Regions from separate parts of the Desulfonatronum zhilinae genome, predicted to be linked through region 4. Evidence: predicted binding sites of a transcription regulator. Region 4 holds the regulator's gene; each other region holds the start of a gene.
What was found. The regulator sigma-54, encoded in region 4, starts transcription at its own class of promoters, with help from an activator protein. The targets are predictions, from matches to a motif close to CTGGCACGGNNNNTGCTT.

Region 1: a site for sigma-54 is predicted at 2,166-2,183, ahead of AC559A_RS06815 (YeiH family protein). Genes of this name have one in related genera too.
Region 2: a site for sigma-54 is predicted at 2,731-2,748, ahead of AC559A_RS12315 (PspA/IM30 family protein). Genes of this name have one in related genera too.
Region 3: a site for sigma-54 is predicted at 2,408-2,425, ahead of AC559A_RS13650 (LeuA family protein). Genes of this name have one in related genera too.

The regions. Positions count from the first base shown of each region.
Region 1 is NZ_FXUJ01000006.1:47,323-51,532, reverse strand. Features, by position in the region: gene AC559A_RS06830 (DUF1538 domain-containing protein) at 1-86, shown strand, start outside; gene AC559A_RS06825 (P-II family nitrogen regulator) at 89-424, shown strand; gene AC559A_RS06820 (sigma-54-dependent transcriptional regulator) at 480-1,910, opposite strand; gene AC559A_RS06815 (YeiH family protein) at 2,303-4,057, shown strand; gene AC559A_RS06810 (hypothetical protein) at 4,094-4,210, shown strand, end outside.
Region 2 is NZ_FXUJ01000015.1:14,426-18,635, forward strand. Features, by position in the region: gene AC559A_RS12305 (ABC-F family ATP-binding cassette domain-containing protein) at 1-1,483, shown strand, start outside; gene AC559A_RS12310 (sigma 54-interacting transcriptional regulator) at 1,524-2,639, opposite strand; gene AC559A_RS12315 (PspA/IM30 family protein) at 2,795-3,568, shown strand; gene AC559A_RS12320 (hypothetical protein) at 3,620-3,868, shown strand; gene pspC (envelope stress response membrane protein PspC) at 3,865-4,210, shown strand, end outside.
Region 3 is NZ_FXUJ01000017.1:63,757-67,966, forward strand. Features, by position in the region: gene nifD (nitrogenase molybdenum-iron protein alpha chain) at 1-106, opposite strand, end outside; gene AC559A_RS13635 (P-II family nitrogen regulator) at 283-657, opposite strand; gene AC559A_RS13640 (P-II family nitrogen regulator) at 654-1,013, opposite strand; gene nifH (nitrogenase iron protein) at 1,233-2,057, opposite strand; gene AC559A_RS13650 (LeuA family protein) at 2,484-3,617, shown strand; gene AC559A_RS13655 (Rpn family recombination-promoting nuclease/putative transposase) at 3,591-4,210, opposite strand, start outside.
Region 4 is NZ_FXUJ01000008.1:101,819-106,028, forward strand. Features, by position in the region: gene AC559A_RS08505 (LptA/OstA family protein) at 1-315, shown strand, start outside; gene AC559A_RS08510 (LptA/OstA family protein) at 316-879, shown strand; gene lptB (LPS export ABC transporter ATP-binding protein) at 876-1,601, shown strand; gene rpoN (RNA polymerase factor sigma-54) at 1,665-3,098, shown strand; gene hpf (ribosome hibernation-promoting factor, HPF/YfiA family) at 3,172-3,717, shown strand; gene AC559A_RS08530 (PTS sugar transporter subunit IIA) at 3,721-4,170, shown strand.

The sequences.
Region 1 (4,210 bases), on a different contig from region 4:
GCCTGATTGCCCTGGTGGCCATGGCCCCGATTCTCTCGGTCATGGTCCTTGGACTGATCGTCACTTCCGTGAAGAAAAGGAGCTGAGCGTGGATCTGAATATTCCCTTTGACCTGATCGTCACCATCGTGAACAAGGGCGGCAGCGAGACCATTATTTCGGCCACCAAGTCCGCCGGGGCCGAGGGCGGGACGATCATACCCGGTCGGGGCACCGGAATCCGGGAGCAAAAGAAGCTGTGGGGCATCCCCATCGAGCCGGAAAAGGACATCATTTTGACCATCGTCCCCCAGGAAAAGACCCGAACCGTCCTTGACGCCATTCTGGTCCAGGGCAACCTGAACACACCCGGCGCGGGCATCGCCTTCGTGGTGGACCTGAAAAAGGTCGTCGGCATCTGCCACATGTGCCAGCCGGAGACCTGACCCGGCTCATCTTCCTTGTCGCCGGGCGAGTCTCCCCCCGCGGACCTTCCGCCGGCTACTGCGGAGAATGGACGGTGGTCCGGAAGTCCGGAGAGTGCAGCCCCATGCGGCGCATGATCTTCTGGACGGCCACCCGGCTGAGTCCGGCCATTTTGGCGGCCTTGGAGATGTTGCCGTTGGTGGTGAAGAGCAGGTTTTGCACGTAGGAGCGGGTGAACTGTTCCAGCATCCGGTTGCGGGCCTCGATGTAGGGCTCCAAGGTCATGTTGGCGTATTGGAGGACCAGTGACTGTACGGGGCTCGCGCCGGGGTGCTCCACGGCGTGGATGTGCAGGGTTTCGATTTCTTCATCCTTGCAGAAAATCAGCATCCGGCGGACGAAGTTTTGCAGCTCCCGGATGTTGCCCGGCCAGCTGCGGCGCATTAATTCGTCCGTGGCCGCCGGAGAAAAGCGTTTGGCCGGGATTTCCAATTCCGCGCAGAATTTTTTGCTGAAGTGGTCCACAAGCAGGGGAATGTCCTCACGGATATCCCGCAAGGTCGGCGTACGGACCGTGACCACGTTCAGCCGGTAAAACAGATCCTCCCTGAAGGTCCGCTCGTTGATCTTCTTTTCCAGGTCCTGGTTGGTACTGGCCAGGATGCGCACGTTGATCCTCTTGCTCTTAACCCCGCCCAAAGGCCGCAGTTCCTGCTCCTGGAGCACGCGCAGCAACTTGGTTTGCAGGGTGACGGGAATATCGCCGATTTCATCCAGAAGGAGGGTCGATCCGTCGGCTTCCTCGAAAAGCCCGACATAGTCCGTATCCGCTCCGGTAAACGCCCCTTTCTTGTGTCCGAACAGTTCACTCTCCAAGAGCTGTTCCGGGATGGCCGGGCAGTTCACCGCAAGAAAGGGGCGGGATTTGCGCTTGCTCAGGTCGTGGATGGCCCGGGCGACCAACTCCTTGCCCGTGCCGCTCTGGCCGCGGATGAGCACCGTATAATTGGTGTGGGCCAAGGCCTGGATGGTGTCGTAGAGTCGGCGCATGGGCGCGGTCTGGCCGACGAAGTTCGCGAACGAGTTTTGTTCCGAAATCTTGGCCCGCAGGTTCAGGTTTTCGCGGATCAGTCGACCGCGTTCCAGACCCTTGCGCAGAACCCGCAGCAGGTCGGGGATTTCAAAAGGCTTGGTCACGAAGTCGTAGGCCCCTTGCCGGATGGCTTCCACCGCGGTCTCAATGCTGCCGTAGGCGGTCATCATGATCACGGTGACGTTGGGGTCCGTCTCTCGGATGCGGGCGAGCAGAGCCATCCCGTCCATCTCCGGCATTCGGATGTCCAGCAGAATCAGCTCAAAGGTGCGCGTGCCGATCAGTTCCAGCCCTTCCACCGGATTGGATGCGGTGACCACGGAAACACCTTCCAATTCAAGGGAGAGCACGCGGCTCAGCCCCTGGAGCATATCCACTTCGTCGTCAATGATCAGGAGTTGCTGCTGGGTCATATGGAGCTGGAACCTCGAAAAGGGTTGAAGACCTTGTGGCCGGATAGGGTGGGTGCGTTCTTCCCGTCGCGATTCCGGCCGCACAGGATTGCGCCAAGATCCTACTCGGCCTTCAACGCCTTGTAAATTTCCGCCTTTGAAATGCAAATCCAGGCTTGCAATGCCAAGCAGGGATAGCATCAACCCAGGATGGCATCTGCGCTTTTGTGTTCTTGCAATATACTGAAAAAATGGTGTTTTATTTTTGAAGCTGGTCAGGCTTGCTTTTTGCTTCCGCGAGAAGGCCGGGATGGTCCCGGAACGGGCAGGTCCTGGGAACGAGCCGCGTTTTGAGGCTCCCCGCGTCCAGGGTCTTGATCATTCACGAACACCTTTTCTCAGGAGGAAGCGAAATGGCCGAAGCTTCGAAGCAGCAATCCGATATCGTCATCGACCGTGGAAAATGGGAATGGTCCGAACTGTGGAAAAAGGAGGACTGGTGGGCGATTTGGCTGGGCTTTGCGATCCTGGTCATTGGCTTGGTCATTTTTTTACCCAGGCCGCCGGCGGACATGCACGAGAAACTGGCCAAGGCCGAGGCAACCATGGCCGTCGAGGATGCCCGCGCGCCGTTCCATACCATCGAATGGCACGGGGCCAACGACGCCATGTCCGGACTGCGGGCGCGCAATGAGCCCCACGGCAAAACTATCGCCAAGTGGCTGGAGATGCCGGGCCGGTGGACGAGCAGCCCCATGGAGTCCTTCTATCTGAGCGAGTCTGCGGCCGCGGAGCGGCGGGCCGCGGCCGAACCGGCCTACAAGGAAGCTCAAGAAGCGACCAAGGCCGCTCTGGAACGGGCCAAGGAGCTCCAGTCGCTGGCCGCTGAGGAAGGGTTCCGCAACGAAACCCTCAACGAAGAGGCCGAGGCGGGAATTCGGGAATGGCGTCAGGCCAGGGAAAAGGAGCGGGGCAGCCTGCGCTCCAGAGCCACGGTCCAGGCCTACAACAAGATCCCCTATATGGTCGGGATCATGATTCTCTTTACGCTTTTTTTCGGTGTCGGTGCCCGGTTCATGAGCATCGGTTCGACCAACCTGATGAAGGGCTTTTGGTTCGTTTTCCTGCTGGCTGTTGTCGCGGAGATGATCGGTCAACAGAATACCATGCGCGAATATGGTTTCGGCGGCCTGATCTGGGCCATTCTCGGGGGCATGCTGATCAGTAACACCGTGGGCGTGCCGAACTTCCTGAAACCGGCCCTGCAGACCGAGTATTACATCAAGACCGGCCTGGTACTTTTGGGCGCGGAAATCCTGTTCAGCAAAATCATGCTCATCGGTCAGGCCGGCGTGGTCGTGGCCTGGGTCGTCACCCCCACGGTGCTCATCCTGACCTACATCTTCGGGCAGCGGGTTCTGAAGATGGAGTCCAAGACCCTGAACATCACGATCTCCGCGGACATGTCCGTCTGCGGCGTGTCCGCGGCCATTGCCACGGCCGCGGCCTGCCGGGCCAAGAAGGAGGAGTTGACCATCGCCGTGGGCTTGTCCATGCTCTTCACCGCGATCATGATGATCGCCCTGCCAACCTTCATCGTCTCCGTGGGCATGCACCCGGTCCTAGGCGGCGCCTGGATTGGTGGGACCATCGACTCCACCGGCGCGGTGGTGGCGGCCGGAGCCTTTCTGGGCGAGGTCGGGATGTTCGTGGCCGCGACCGTGAAGATGATCCAGAACATCCTCATCGGCGTGATCGCTTTCGGCGTGGCCGTGTACTGGTGCGCCCGGGTGGATTGCGTGCCCGGTCAGCAGGTCAGCAAGATGGAAATCTGGTACCGCTTTCCCAAGTTCGTGCTGGGCTTCATCGCCGCCTCAATCATTTTTTCCTGGATGCTGATCACCATGGGCAGCGTCGGCGACGTGATGATCGACCAGGGGGTGCTGCGCGGCTTCTCCCGCCCGATCCGGGAATGGTTCTTCATTCTGGCCTTTGCCAGCATCGGCCTGTCCTCCGACTTCCGGTCAATGGCCCAACATTTCAAGGGCGGCAAGCCGGTCATCCTGTACGTCTGCGGGCAGACCCTGAACCTGATCCTGACGCTGCTCGTGGCCTACCTGATGTACTTCGTGGTATTCCCGCACGTCACCGAAAGTTTGATGGGCTAATCGTTGGTCGGGTGTAAAATCCAAGGGAGAGCGGTCATGCATGCGTCAAAAGACGATCAGGGCGGTCGGCGCGGCCACGGGAAGCTGAAAGGCTGGATCGGACTGGCCGTCGGCGTGATCCTGGTCTGGGTGATGGCCTATGTCGTGCTGCCC
Region 2 (4,210 bases), on a different contig from region 4:
GCGGGAGCGGGCCAAGCTGGCCCGGGTGCTCACCGCCGGGGCGGACGTGCTGCTTCTGGACGAGCCCACCAACCACCTGGACCTGGAGGCCGTGACCTGGCTGGAGGAATATCTGCTCGGGTTTGACGGCGTCCTGATTTTTGTGGCCCATGACCGGGTCTTTCTGGACAAGGTGGCCACCCAGACCCTGTATTTAGGCGAAGCCAAGCCTATTCTCCGGCCCGGCACGTTTTCCGAATTCCTGGCCTGGCGGGAAGAGATGGAGCAGCAGTGGGAGCGCCAGGCCGCGGCCATTGACGATAAGATTCGTCATCAGGCCGTGTTTATCGACCGTTTCCGGTTCAAGGCCAGCAAGGCCCGGCAAGCCCAGAGCAAGTTGAAGAGCACGGACAAGCTGCAGAAGGAACTGGAAGAACTGCGCGGCCAGCGCCCGGAAATCCGGGCCAAGACCCTGTCCTTCTCCCTGCCGGAACCCAGCCGGGGGGATCAGACGGTTTTGGCCGCCGCGGATCTCGGTTTCGCCTTTGACGACGGTCGACCGCTCTGGCCGCCGCTGACCTTTCAGCTTTACCGGGGACAGAAGGTGGCCCTGGCCGGGCCCAACGGCGCGGGCAAGACCACGCTGCTCAAGCTGATCAGCGGGGATCTGGCGCCGAATACCGGGCGGATCAAGGTCGGCCCGAATACGGTCATGGGCTATTTCAGCCAGCACCAGACCGAAATTCTGAATCCGAAAACCTCGGTCCTGTCTGAAATGCGTCGCCTGGCCGGACCCAAGGCCAGCCATTACGAGGTCTGCTCCATTCTCGGGCTGTTTTTGCTGGGCGAGGAGTACTGGGAACGTCCGGTGGCCGGCCTCAGCGGCGGGGAGAAAAGCCGCCTGCTGCTGGCCTCCCTGTTCGCGGCCCGGGCCAACTTCCTGGTTCTGGACGAGCCCACCAACCACCTGGACTTGGAAAGCCGGGAAGCCTTGATTCGCGCCCTGGAGGAATACACCGGGACCCTGATCTTCGTGGCCCACGACCGCCGCCTGCTGGCCGAGGCGGCCCAGGAGGTCTGGGCCGTGGGGCCGGAGGGACTGCACGTGTTCTCTCGCGGGTACGATGAGTATGAGGAGCATCGCCGCGCGACCCTCTCCGAGTGCGTCGTGGAAAAGCCTTCCCAGGTCGGCAAGGTTTCACGCCAGGAGGACAAGGAACGCCGCCGGGCCGAGGCTGAGCGCCGCAACGCGCTTTCCCGCAAGCTCAAGCCGTTGAAAGCCGAATACGTCCAGGCCGAGTCCGAACTGGAAACGGTCTTGACGCGCCAGAGCGAACTGGAACAAATCCTGGCCGATCCGGAAACCTATGCTCGGAGCGAGGAATTTACCCGTCTGAGCAAGGAATATCATGACGTTGAGCAACAGGCTGAGCGTCTGATGCTTCGGTTGGAAGAGTTGGAAGGCCGGATCGGGGAAGGAGAGAGGGCCGTGGCGGACGCGTGATCCAGGTCAAAGGGCGACACTGGATAACATTTCCAGGGCATTATCCTCGACTCGTCACCTCATCAGAACCAACATCCGCCTCAAACCCGAGAACATCCCGATGTTTCCGGTACAGGCCGCGGAACTGGTTGTAGCGCAGGCCGAGGAGTTTCGCGGCTTGGCTCTGGTTGAACCTGGCTTGGCGCAAGGTTCGGCGGAGATAGCGGCGTTCCAGTTCGGCCACGGCTTCCGGCAGGCTGAGTTGCTCGGGCAAGAATGGTTCTTCATGCGCCATGTTTTGTCCAGCCGGGGAACTTGAGCCCGGATGTCGCACTTCTTGTCCGGCCTGGGGTGATCGTTCCGGAGCCTCGGCCTTTGTCGCGGATGGTGATGCGGCAAAGGGATCAAGGACCACATCATTGATCACCGTCGCGTCACCGGCCCGGAACACGGCCCTCTCCACGACGTTTTTCAACTCCCGCACATTGCCCGGCCAGGAATACGTTTCCAGGGTCTTAACCACGGGTGCCGACAGGCGCGGCGGTTCGGCACGGCCCAGTTCCACGGCCATTCGGGCCGCGAAATGTTCGGCCAACAGGACCGCGTCACCGGACCGCTCACGCAGCGGTGGAACGCGCAGAACCTCGAAGGCCAGACGGTCCAGCAGGTCGGGCTTGAACCGCCCCTGGACCGCCAGGGCGACGAGATCGGCGTTGGTGGCCGCGATAATTCGTACGTCCACCTCCAGAGGCGTGGCTCCGCCAAGGCGCTCCACGACCTGGTATTCGGCCACGCGCAGGATCTTTTCCTGCATGCCCAGGGGCATGGTTCCGATTTCGTCCAGAAAGAGGGTGCCCTTGTGCGCCGCTTCAAACCGGCCGCGCCGCAACCGGACCGCTCCGGTAAACGCCCCTGGCTCATGGCCGAAGAGTTCGGATTCCAGAAGCGATTCGGACAAAGCCGAGCAGTTCACGGCCACCAGGGGACCCTGCCAGCGATGGGAATGGTAGTGCAGCCGAATTGCGGCCAATTCCTTGCCCGTTCCCCGCTCACCGACGATGATCACGGGCCGGTTCACCTTGGCCACGGCAACCAGGCGCTCCTGAAAGGCCAGGAAGGCGTCCGAGCGTCCCAGGGCCTCAAGCGTCGCGGAAATGTTTGTGGTCAAATTTGTCATAACTTGTTCTTTAATGCCGAATATTGCCTGATTTCGTCAAGCAGTATTGTTCCTGTTTTTCGCAACACACCGAAATATCAACTAATACCCGTTGGCACGCCATATGCTTTTCCGGAGCTGATTATATCGCCCCAAACCGCAAGGAGGACCAAGTCATGGGTATTTTCACCCGATTTCGCGACATCATCAGTTCCAATATCAACGCCATGCTGGAAAAGGCCGAAGATCCGGAAAAGCTGCTGCGCCTGATGATCCAGGAGATGGAGGAAACCCTGGTGGAACTCAAGGCCTCCTGCGCCGGGGCCATGGCCGCCGCGGTCAGGATTCGCAGGGAATGGGAGCAGGTGGACGCCAAGGTCCTGGGCTGGGGAGACAAAGCCGCCATGGCCGTGGACAAGGGCTACGAAGACCTGGCCAGGGAAGCCCTGCTGGAGAAACGGGAACTGGAGGCCAAGGCCGATCGGTTGGCCGAGGAGTTGGCGGAAAGCGAGGGCATTATCGAAGGCTACAAGGACGATATCGCCACACTGGAGGAAAAGCTGCTCTCGGCCAAGGACAAGCAGCGCCTTCTGGTCCAGCGCCACATGCGCGCCAAGGGCCGCAAGCGAGCCGGCCTGGATCTGCGCCGGGCCGACTCCCATGCGGCCATGCTGCGCTTCGATGAGTTCGAACAGCGCATCGACCGGATGGAGGCCGAAGCGGAGCTGGCCGGTCCCTGGGCAACACCCTCCGCTGGTCGTCAACAACGGGGTAAAGGCGAGGAGCCCTTTACGCTGGAGGAAAAATTCGCCAAGTTGGCGGCGGACGAGGATATCGAACGCGAATTGGCCGCTTTGCGCGCCAGAAACGTCGCCCCGTCCGGGCCTGACCAGACCGACAGGCCTGACCAGATTGAACGGACCGAACGGACCGATCGGATTGGGCTGTAATCGGCCGCCGGCCCGTTGCCGACTCCCCAACCACTATCAAGGAATACGGCCATGATAGGTTTCCTGACCACCCTGGTTCTCGCCGGAACGGCGTTGATCATCGTTTTCTTCCTGGGCGTGATCGTACTCACCGGCGTCCGTCATTTCCGTTCCGGCCCGGATGGCCGGATTTCCCCGGAAGAGACCGACGAGGCCCGCATAATCCAGGAGATCTACCGCGGCCTGGAAAAACTGGATGCCCGGGTGGACAACCTGGAATCCATCTTAATGCGCCAAAAAGAAGAAGGTGGTCCAAAATGATCGACCATACGGGCCGGGATCGGCTCTATCGTTCCAGGAGCGGCGTGATTCTCGGAGTGTGCAAGGGATTGGCCCGGTATTTCGACGTATCCTTGTTCTGGATCCGGGTCATCGCCGTGCTGTTGATGCTCTTCACCGGCTTTTGGCCCCTGGTGGGCATCTATTTGCTGGCCGGTTTCCTGCTTAAACCTGAGCCCGTGCTGCCTCTGAACAACGACGAGGAAAGCGATTTTTACCAAGCCTACGCCCGTTCCAGAAACGAGGGGCTTTCCAGGATCAAAAGCAAGTTCGACCGCCTGGACAAACGCATCCGCCGCCTGGAAAACGTCGTCACCTCCAAGG
Region 3 (4,210 bases), on a different contig from region 4:
TGGCCCGTTTCCGGGCTACCTTGGTCGGATATTTCTTCAACAGATCCTCCACCAGTTCAGTGGGATCCATCTGGACGATCTTTTTCTTCTTCGCGATGGTGGTCATGTTTCCTCCTGGCAAGGCCAAGCCTGGCTGTCCGTTGAAAAACTCCCAACTGCTGCGTCGCTGCAAAAAGTTCAAACTCTCACGTATGAATAAATACGCTTCAACCTTGAACTTTTCTTGCTCCTTGCACTTGGGGTTTTTGAACGAACAGCAAGATAATTTTTTTCAACACTCAGTTAGTCGATTGACTTGTTCCCTTTCTCCCCGGTGCGCACCCGGACGGAGTCAAAGACCGGACTGACGAAAATCTTCCCGTCGCCGGGCTTGCCGGTCCTGTTCACCTCCATGATCGTCCCGACCACGTCTTCCACCTGATCATCGGTAACGATGACCGAGAAAACGCGCTTGGGATACAATCGTCCCTTTTCCCCCAGCAGCTCGGCAGCCTCTTCATAACCCTTCTCCGCGCCCTTGAGCAGCTCGGAGTTAATCAACCCCTTGCCCCGGCCCTGGGCCTCCAGGGCGAAGAACGCGGGCACGCCGGCTTCAGCCAGGGCTTCCTTGGTCTTGTTGACCATGTTCATCCGGATGACGGCGGTGATCTCCTTCATACCCCGACCCCCTTCAGATCCGCGCCCTCGGTTTCCTTGACTCCGGAGCTGATGGTGTACATCTCCTCCACCGGGCTGAGGAAGATCTTCCCATCGCCGAACGCGCCCTTTTCACCGGTCCGGGCTGCTTCCATGATCGTCTTGACCACGAAGTCCTTGTCTTTCTCGCCGACCACGCTCATCAGCAGGACTTTGGGAATCTCGTCGTAGGTGATCTCCCCGATCTTGATGCCGCGCTGCTTGCCGCGCCCGGCCACGGAAAACTTGGTCACCGCCGGATAACCGGCATCCATCAACGCCTTCAAAACCGCATCCACCCTCTCAGGCCGGACAATCGCTCGAACCATGATCAACATATCGCTTCTCCCTTATTGTTGGTTGAAATGTGGGCAACTCTACAGCAGATTCTGTTTGGCCTCATTCCGATGCTGGATTCCCGCCTTCGCGGGAATGATTTGTTTTTTCGATGCCGTCTCCGAATCAGTCATACCCGCGAAGGCGGGTATCCAGTCCGGTTTTTCACGGATGAGCTGCGTAGATACATATCTGGAATACTTACAACAAAGACCAGGGACCTAGTTGGCGATGCCGTAGTCGATGAGCAACTTTTCCAGTTCGTCGATTTCCATGGGCTTGGGCACGATGAACATGTCGTTGCCGTCGATCTTCCTGGCCAGGGTGCGGTATTCATCGGCCTGGGGATGCTTGGGATCAAAGTCGATGACAGTTTTACGGTTGATCTCCGCGCGCTGGACCATGTTGTCCCGAGGTACGAAATGGATCATCTGCGTTCCCAGACGTTTGGCCAGCTCCACGATCATCTCCCGCTCGTTGTCCACATTGCGGCTGTTGCAGATCAGCCCGCCCAGGCGCACCCCGCCGGCCTCGGCGAATTTCACGATGCCCTTGCAGATGTTGTTGGCCGCGTACATGGCCATCATTTCCCCGGAGACAACGATGTAGATTTCCTGAGCCTTGCCTTCGCGAATGGGCATGGCGAATCCGCCGCAGACCACGTCGCCCAGAACGTCGTAAAAGACGTAGTCCAGGTTCTTGTCTTCCTTGTAGGCCCCGAGCTGTTCCAGCAGATTGATGCTGGTGATGATCCCCCGGCCCGCACAGCCCACGCCCGGCTCCGGCCCCCCGGATTCGGTGCAGACCGTCCCGCCGAATCCGGCCAGGAGGACATCGTCCAGTTCCACGTCCTCGCCCTCTTCGCGCAGAGTGTCCAAAACCGTGCGCTGATGCAGTCCGTGCAGCAGCAACCGGGTGGAGTCCGCCTTGGGGTCGCAGCCCACGATCATCACCTTGCGGCCCATCTCGCCCAGCGCGGCCACCGTGTTCTGCGTCGTGGTGGATTTTCCGATCCCGCCCTTTCCATAAATAGCAACCTTGCGCATACGTTCCTCCCGGAGATTGAGTGTTGAGAATGGAAGGCTTAGGGCAAGGAGCATGCCAGGGGTGGGAGTGAAGCCATCTTGGAAAAATAAAACAAATAATTTTAAGTTATTGCCGGAACATTTCGCCGAAGCGACTGCAAGTTGCCGCTCATGCGGACGCGACAAAGGTGAACGACATTTTTGTCGGAAACTACGGTTTTGCAGGGGGTCGGGGGTCGTGTAGGGCACGGCGCGCCGTGCCCCTGCACGATGGGGGGAATACCGTAGGTGATGGCCGGAGCACGGAATATCGTAGGGGCACGGCGCGCCGTGCCCCTACGGTGTGGCGATGAAACGCAGATCAACGCTCCCTGGCACTGATCGTGCTTGTTCCAGTCGTAGGGCGTGATCACTGCATTGCCCCTGAAACCACGACAAGGACCCCATATGCTTATCGACAGTACCTTACGCGAAGGCGCGCAGATGTTCGGCGTCTATTTCTCGGACGCCCAACGCCGGGACATTCTCTCCGGTTTGATTCGGGCCGGTGTGGACGAGGTGGAGATCGGCTGGGCCGGGCAGGACGGGCTGGAGGATCTGCTCCGGCACGGAAGAAAGGAAGATCCGTCGGAACGGACCAGGCTGACGGTCTGGTCGCCGTTGCGAATGCTGGACCTGGATCGCCTGGCCGCCATGGGCGTCAGGCGCATCCAATTCGGCGTCCCGGTTTCGGACGCCCACATAGAGCACCGTCTTGGCATGGATCGGGCAGGACTATTGCTTCGGCTTCAAAACATCTTGCGCCGAGCAGCGGAACTGGAGATGGCGTTTGTCGGGGTCGGGCTGGAGGACGTATCCCGGGCGGACCGGGATTTCGCTTTGCAGGTCGTTCGGGTGGTCGAGGAATGCGGAGGCAGGCGGATTCGCCTTTCAGACACCGTGGGCCTGCTCACGCCGCTGGAAACCGCTGAACTGGTGCGCTGGTTCGCGGACCGGACCGATCTGGCCATTGGATTTCACGGCCACGACGACTTCGGCATGGCCACGGCCAACGCCATCACGGCCCTGGCCTCAGGGGCCGAAAGCGTGGACGTGTCCGTGCTGGGAATCGGGGAACGGGCCGGGATCGCGGCCCTGGAAGAGGTCGCCGGCCACCTGAACTTCAGGCGAGGGGCTGACTACGATTTGAAGCAGTGCGTTTGTCTGGCTCGAATGGTTGCCGAAGCGGCCGGAGTACCCATGGTCCGGAACAAGGCCATGATTGGCGAAGACGTTTTTGCCTGCGAAACTGGCCTGCACCTGCAAGCCTTGGCCAAAGATCCCAGCCTGTTCGAACCCTTTGCCCCGGAAAAAATCGGTGCGAACAGAAAACTGGGCCTGGGCGGCAAAACCGGAAAAACAGCTGTCCGCCAAGCCGCCCATCGTCAAGGCATCACCGTACCCGGCCACGGAATCGAAAGCCTGACCCACCGCGTCCGCCTTCTTTCTCAGGCTTTGGCCCGGCCGCTGGTTGAGGAAGAATTTCAGACTCTCCTTGCGCTGGATGCAAAAGCCTCATCGTGCCTCTTGACCTGTTCCTGAAACATCCACCGGGTGAAACAGTTGCGGCGGCAGATCAACCGGTTCGTTGTTCCAGATTCTGTTCACCGATGAAATATCCAAGCCTGTAAGTTCCGCGATTATTTCATCGGAAAGATTTCTTTTTTTGGCATTGAGAACAAGGGTGCGCAGGGTCGAGTAACTGCCTTTCTCCATCCCCTTCTCCATCCCGAAACGCTCAATACTCGTCATGTACGGCATTTTCTTATCCTCCTCGAATTTACTGTATTCCATCCAGAATTCTTTTTCCACCCCATCCGGCAGGCGGATCATCCAGTCGATGATGCGGAAGAGTTCCAGGATCGTGTCTTTGACGTAGCCCCGTTCGTACATCAAGCGAACCAGGTGCATCTTCCAGGCCCGGAGTTCATTCGCGGTTTTGCTGGTCTTCGCCTTGATCTGGGCCATGATAACCAGGGAGAAGACGTTATCGCTTTGCTCCAGTTCTTCCCAACGCTCCATCCAGTCCAAAAGTTTGATCACTGGAAATTCGAATTCCACCTTGCAACCCCAGCGATGTCGGCGATAGGTCGACGGCCGGAAACACGGGGACGTATCCGCCAGGACACCCAAGC
Region 4 (4,210 bases):
GTAAAAAGTCTGGATGGTCGGGACATTCCCGTGATCGTCAGCGCCCCCCTGGGGGAGGTGGATCAGGCCACCAGCGATATCCGGCTTTGGTCCGGAGTGCATATGGAATATGGTCCGACGTATCTCAATTCCGACGAGGCCGTTTTCGTTCAGGTGGATGAAACCATTTTTCTGCACGGTGACATCCTCCTGGACCGCCAAGGACTGCAATTGCGCTCGAAGCGGGGCGACGTTGACCTGCACACCTGGGTGGTCAACGCCGAGGGCGGAGTGGAAGTGATCATTGCCAAAGACAGTTTCGGACACGGGTTGTAGATGGAAACTCGGTTTTCATTGACCCGGCTTTTGCGGGTCACGTTTCCGGTCGTTTTTGTGGCGCTGTTCCTGTTTCCGGGTTGGAGTTCTTCGGCGGAAGAGCAGGCCATCCCGACGCGGATCACGTCCGAGCGGCTGCGCTACTCCCATCGCGATCACCAGATCGAGTTCATGGGGGACGTGCGGGTGGACAGGCCGAATTTTCAGCTCCGTTCGGAGCGGCTGGTAGTGCTTTTGCGAACCCTTCCCCGGGAGGCTCGACCCGAGGGCATGGCTCCGGAACAGGACATGGAAGCTCAAGTGGACATTGAACAAATGATCGCTTTTGGCCAGGTCTTTCTGAAGCACGAGGACCGTGTCGGCCACGGCGACATGGCCACCTATTGGGTGGACCAGAGCGTCCTGCGTCTGGAAGGCAACGCCCGGGTGGAAGAAGGCGGGACCCGGTTGGAAGGCAACGTGATCACGCTCAATGTTGAAGAAAGAGAGGTGGATGTGCAGGGACGCACCGATCGTCGAGTGGAAGGAATGTTTCTTTTGCCTCGGGAACAGGGGGCGCGGTGAAGGCCCTTCTCTCCGGCAAGAGTCTGCGCAAAAGCTTCGGCCAGAAAGAGGTGGTCCGGGATATTTCCATCCGGGTCGAGCAGGGGGAGATCGTCGGCCTTTTAGGTCCCAACGGAGCCGGGAAAACCACCACGTTCTACATGCTGGTCGGGGTGATCAAGCCCACCAGCGGGGTGGTGGACCTGGACGGAAAGCGGATCACCACTTGGCCGCTGCATGAGCGGGCCCGGCTGGGGCTGAGCTACCTGCCCCAGGAGAGTTCGGTCTTCAAAAAGCTGACCGTGATGCAGAATTTGCGGATCATCCTGGAGTACACGGACTTCACCCCGGCCATGCAGCGCAGAAAGGCCGAGGCCCTGCTGGAGGAACTGGGCATCTCCAAACTGGCCGACCAGAAGGCCATGTTTCTCTCCGGCGGGGAGCGCCGCCGTCTGGAAATCGCCCGGGCCCTGATCCGGAATCCGAAATTCATGTTGCTGGACGAACCCTTCGCGGGTATCGACCCCCTGGCCGTGGACGACATCCAGGAGATCGTGATGTCCCTCAAGGAGCGGGGGATCGGTGTGTTGATTTCGGATCACAACGTCCGCGAAACGCTGAAGATTTGCGACAGAGCATCCATCGTCTTCGAAGGACGGGCCATTTTTGAAGGGTCTCCGGAAGCCATCGTGGCCGATTCCATCGCTCGGAAAGTTTACCTCGGTGAGGACTTTTGCTTATGATTGATCAACAATCGGGATTGGCGTTCCAACCGGTCAGCCCGGTCATGGAGGCGAAAACGCGACATGGCTCTTGAACTGCGCCAGCAACTGAAGTTGACGCAGCAGTTGGTGATGACCCCCCAACTGCAACAAGCCATCAAGCTGCTTCAGCTTTCCAGGCTGGAGCTGGTGGAAAGCATCCAGCAGGAATTGCTGGAGAATCCCGTATTGGAGATCGCGCCGGAAGGCATCGATGAGACGGTGGAGACCCCGATAAAAGACCCTGCCGAGGATCGGTTCCAGTCCGTCAACGTCGAGGAGCCCCGGCAGCTTCACGATTCGGAGTGGCAGGACTACCTGGGAGAATTTTCCAGCATCAGTCGACAGATCCAGGGCCGGGACTGGGAAGTCCCGGAAGAGGGCATGAGTTTCGAGGCCCGGCTGGCCGGCAAGTCCACGCTGATCGGCCATCTTTCCTGGCAGTTGCGGCTTTCGGCCTTGTCGGAGCGGGAATTGGCCGTCAGCGAGGTGATCCTTGGCAACCTGGATGCCGTGGGGTATCTTTGCGAATCCATTGAGGACATCGCCGCCATGGCCGGCTGCGAGACGGAGGAGGCGGAGCGGATCCTGCGGATCATGCAACGCCTGGACCCCGTGGGGGTCTGCGCTAGGAACCTGCGGGAGTGCCTGCTGGTCCAGATGGACGAACTGGGGCTGGACGACCCGATTCTGGTCTCCCTGGTCAAGGATCATCTGGAGGAGCTGGAAAAACGTCGCTACAAGCCGTTGGCCAAGAAGTTCAAGCTCTCCATGGAGGAAATCAAACACTACCTGGACTGCATCCAGCGCCTGGACCCCATGCCCGGCAAGAGCTTCGGCTCCGATGATCCTCAGTTCACCAGCCCGGACGTTTACATCCTCCAGCACGGCGGCGATTTCATCGTGGTTCTGAACGAGGACGAGATACCGGGTTTGATGGTCAATGAGGCCTACGCCAAGGAGCTGTCCGTTCACGACAAGGGGACCAGGGACTACATTCAGGAAAAGGTCCGATCCGCTCACTGGTTGATGAAAAGCCTGTACCAGCGCCAGCGGACCCTGCACAAGGTCGCCGAAAGCATCGTCCGGTTCCAGATTGATTTTTTTCGCCATGGGGTGACGCATCTGAAGCCGATGATCCTCAAGGATGTGGCCCTGGACATCAACATGCACGAGTCCACGGTCAGCCGGATCACGACCAGCAAATACATGAGCACGCCCCATGGAACGTATGAACTGAAATTTTTCTTCAACAGCGCCCTGGGTATGGACGACGGGTCGGAGGCCGGCTCGGAAAGCGTCAAGGCGGAGATCAAGAAGCTGATTTCCGAAGAGGACCCCAAGCGTCCGCTCAGCGACGAACTGATCTCGCAACTTTTGAAAAAGTCCCTGGGCGTGAACATCGCCCGCCGTACCGTGGCCAAGTACCGCATGGCGTTGAACATCGAGTCGTCTTCCAAGCGCAAGGCCATTTTTTAGCCATCCCGGATGCTCCCAACGGAGCGAACAACCTCAAACCAACCCAGAACCCGTTTTACTTCGGAGGTGTCGCATGGAAATAACTTTTACTTTCAAGAATTTCGAGCCGTCCAATCACCTCAAGGGCTACGCCGGCGAGCGTTTCAATAAAATCAACCGTTACCTGCGTCCTGAAGATCAGGGCGAACTGGCCGTCAACCTTTCCGTGGAAAAGTATCGGCATATGGCCGAGGTGATCCTCACGGGCAAGGACATGCATTTCTCCGCCACCACCGAAAGCGAGGACATGTACTCCACCATCGACCTGGTCCTGGACAAGCTCGAGGCTCAGGTGCGCAAGACCAAAGAGAAGAACAAGGACCATCGTCGCGGTCAGAAGAGCCAGTCCGCGCGGGTGGACGTGATCACCTTTACCCAGGACGAGACCGGCAAGCGGGCCCAGACCATCACGGAAACCGACAATTTCGAGCCCAAGCCCATGTCCGTGGACGAGGCGGCCATGCAATTGGAAGCCCTGGGCAACGATTTCCTGGTTTTCTTCAACGCGGACATCGAGCGCGTCAACGTCATCTACCGCCGGAAAAGCGGCGATTTCGGTCTGATCGACCCGGGTATCTAGTCGATGGTCCTCAAGGATTTCTTGAGCAAGGACTTGCTGCTCCCCGATTTGCAAGCCAGGAACAAGACGGAAGTGCTGGCGGAATTGGTCGCCGTGCTGGCCCAAAACGTGCCGAGTCTGGATGCCGAGGCGGCCTTTCGGGTGCTCAAGGACCGGGAAAGTCTCGGGAGCACGGGCATCGGCGAAGGAGTGGCCATTCCCCACGGCAAGCTGGAGGGGCTGGACAGGATCGTGCTGGTGGTCGGACGCAGTTCCGAAGGCGTGGATTTCGACGCCCTGGACCGCAAACCGTGCCATATTTTTTTCATGGTCCTGGCCCCGGAACAGGTCGCCGGAATGCACCTGCGCATCCTGGCGTCCATCACCCGGCTGCTCAAGGACGAGACCTTTCGGCATGCCTTTCTCACGGCCCAGGACAAGGAGCTTTTCTGGGACGCCCTCAGTTCGGCGTGATGGTATTTTATTCGTCCACACCGTAGGGGCACGGCGCGCC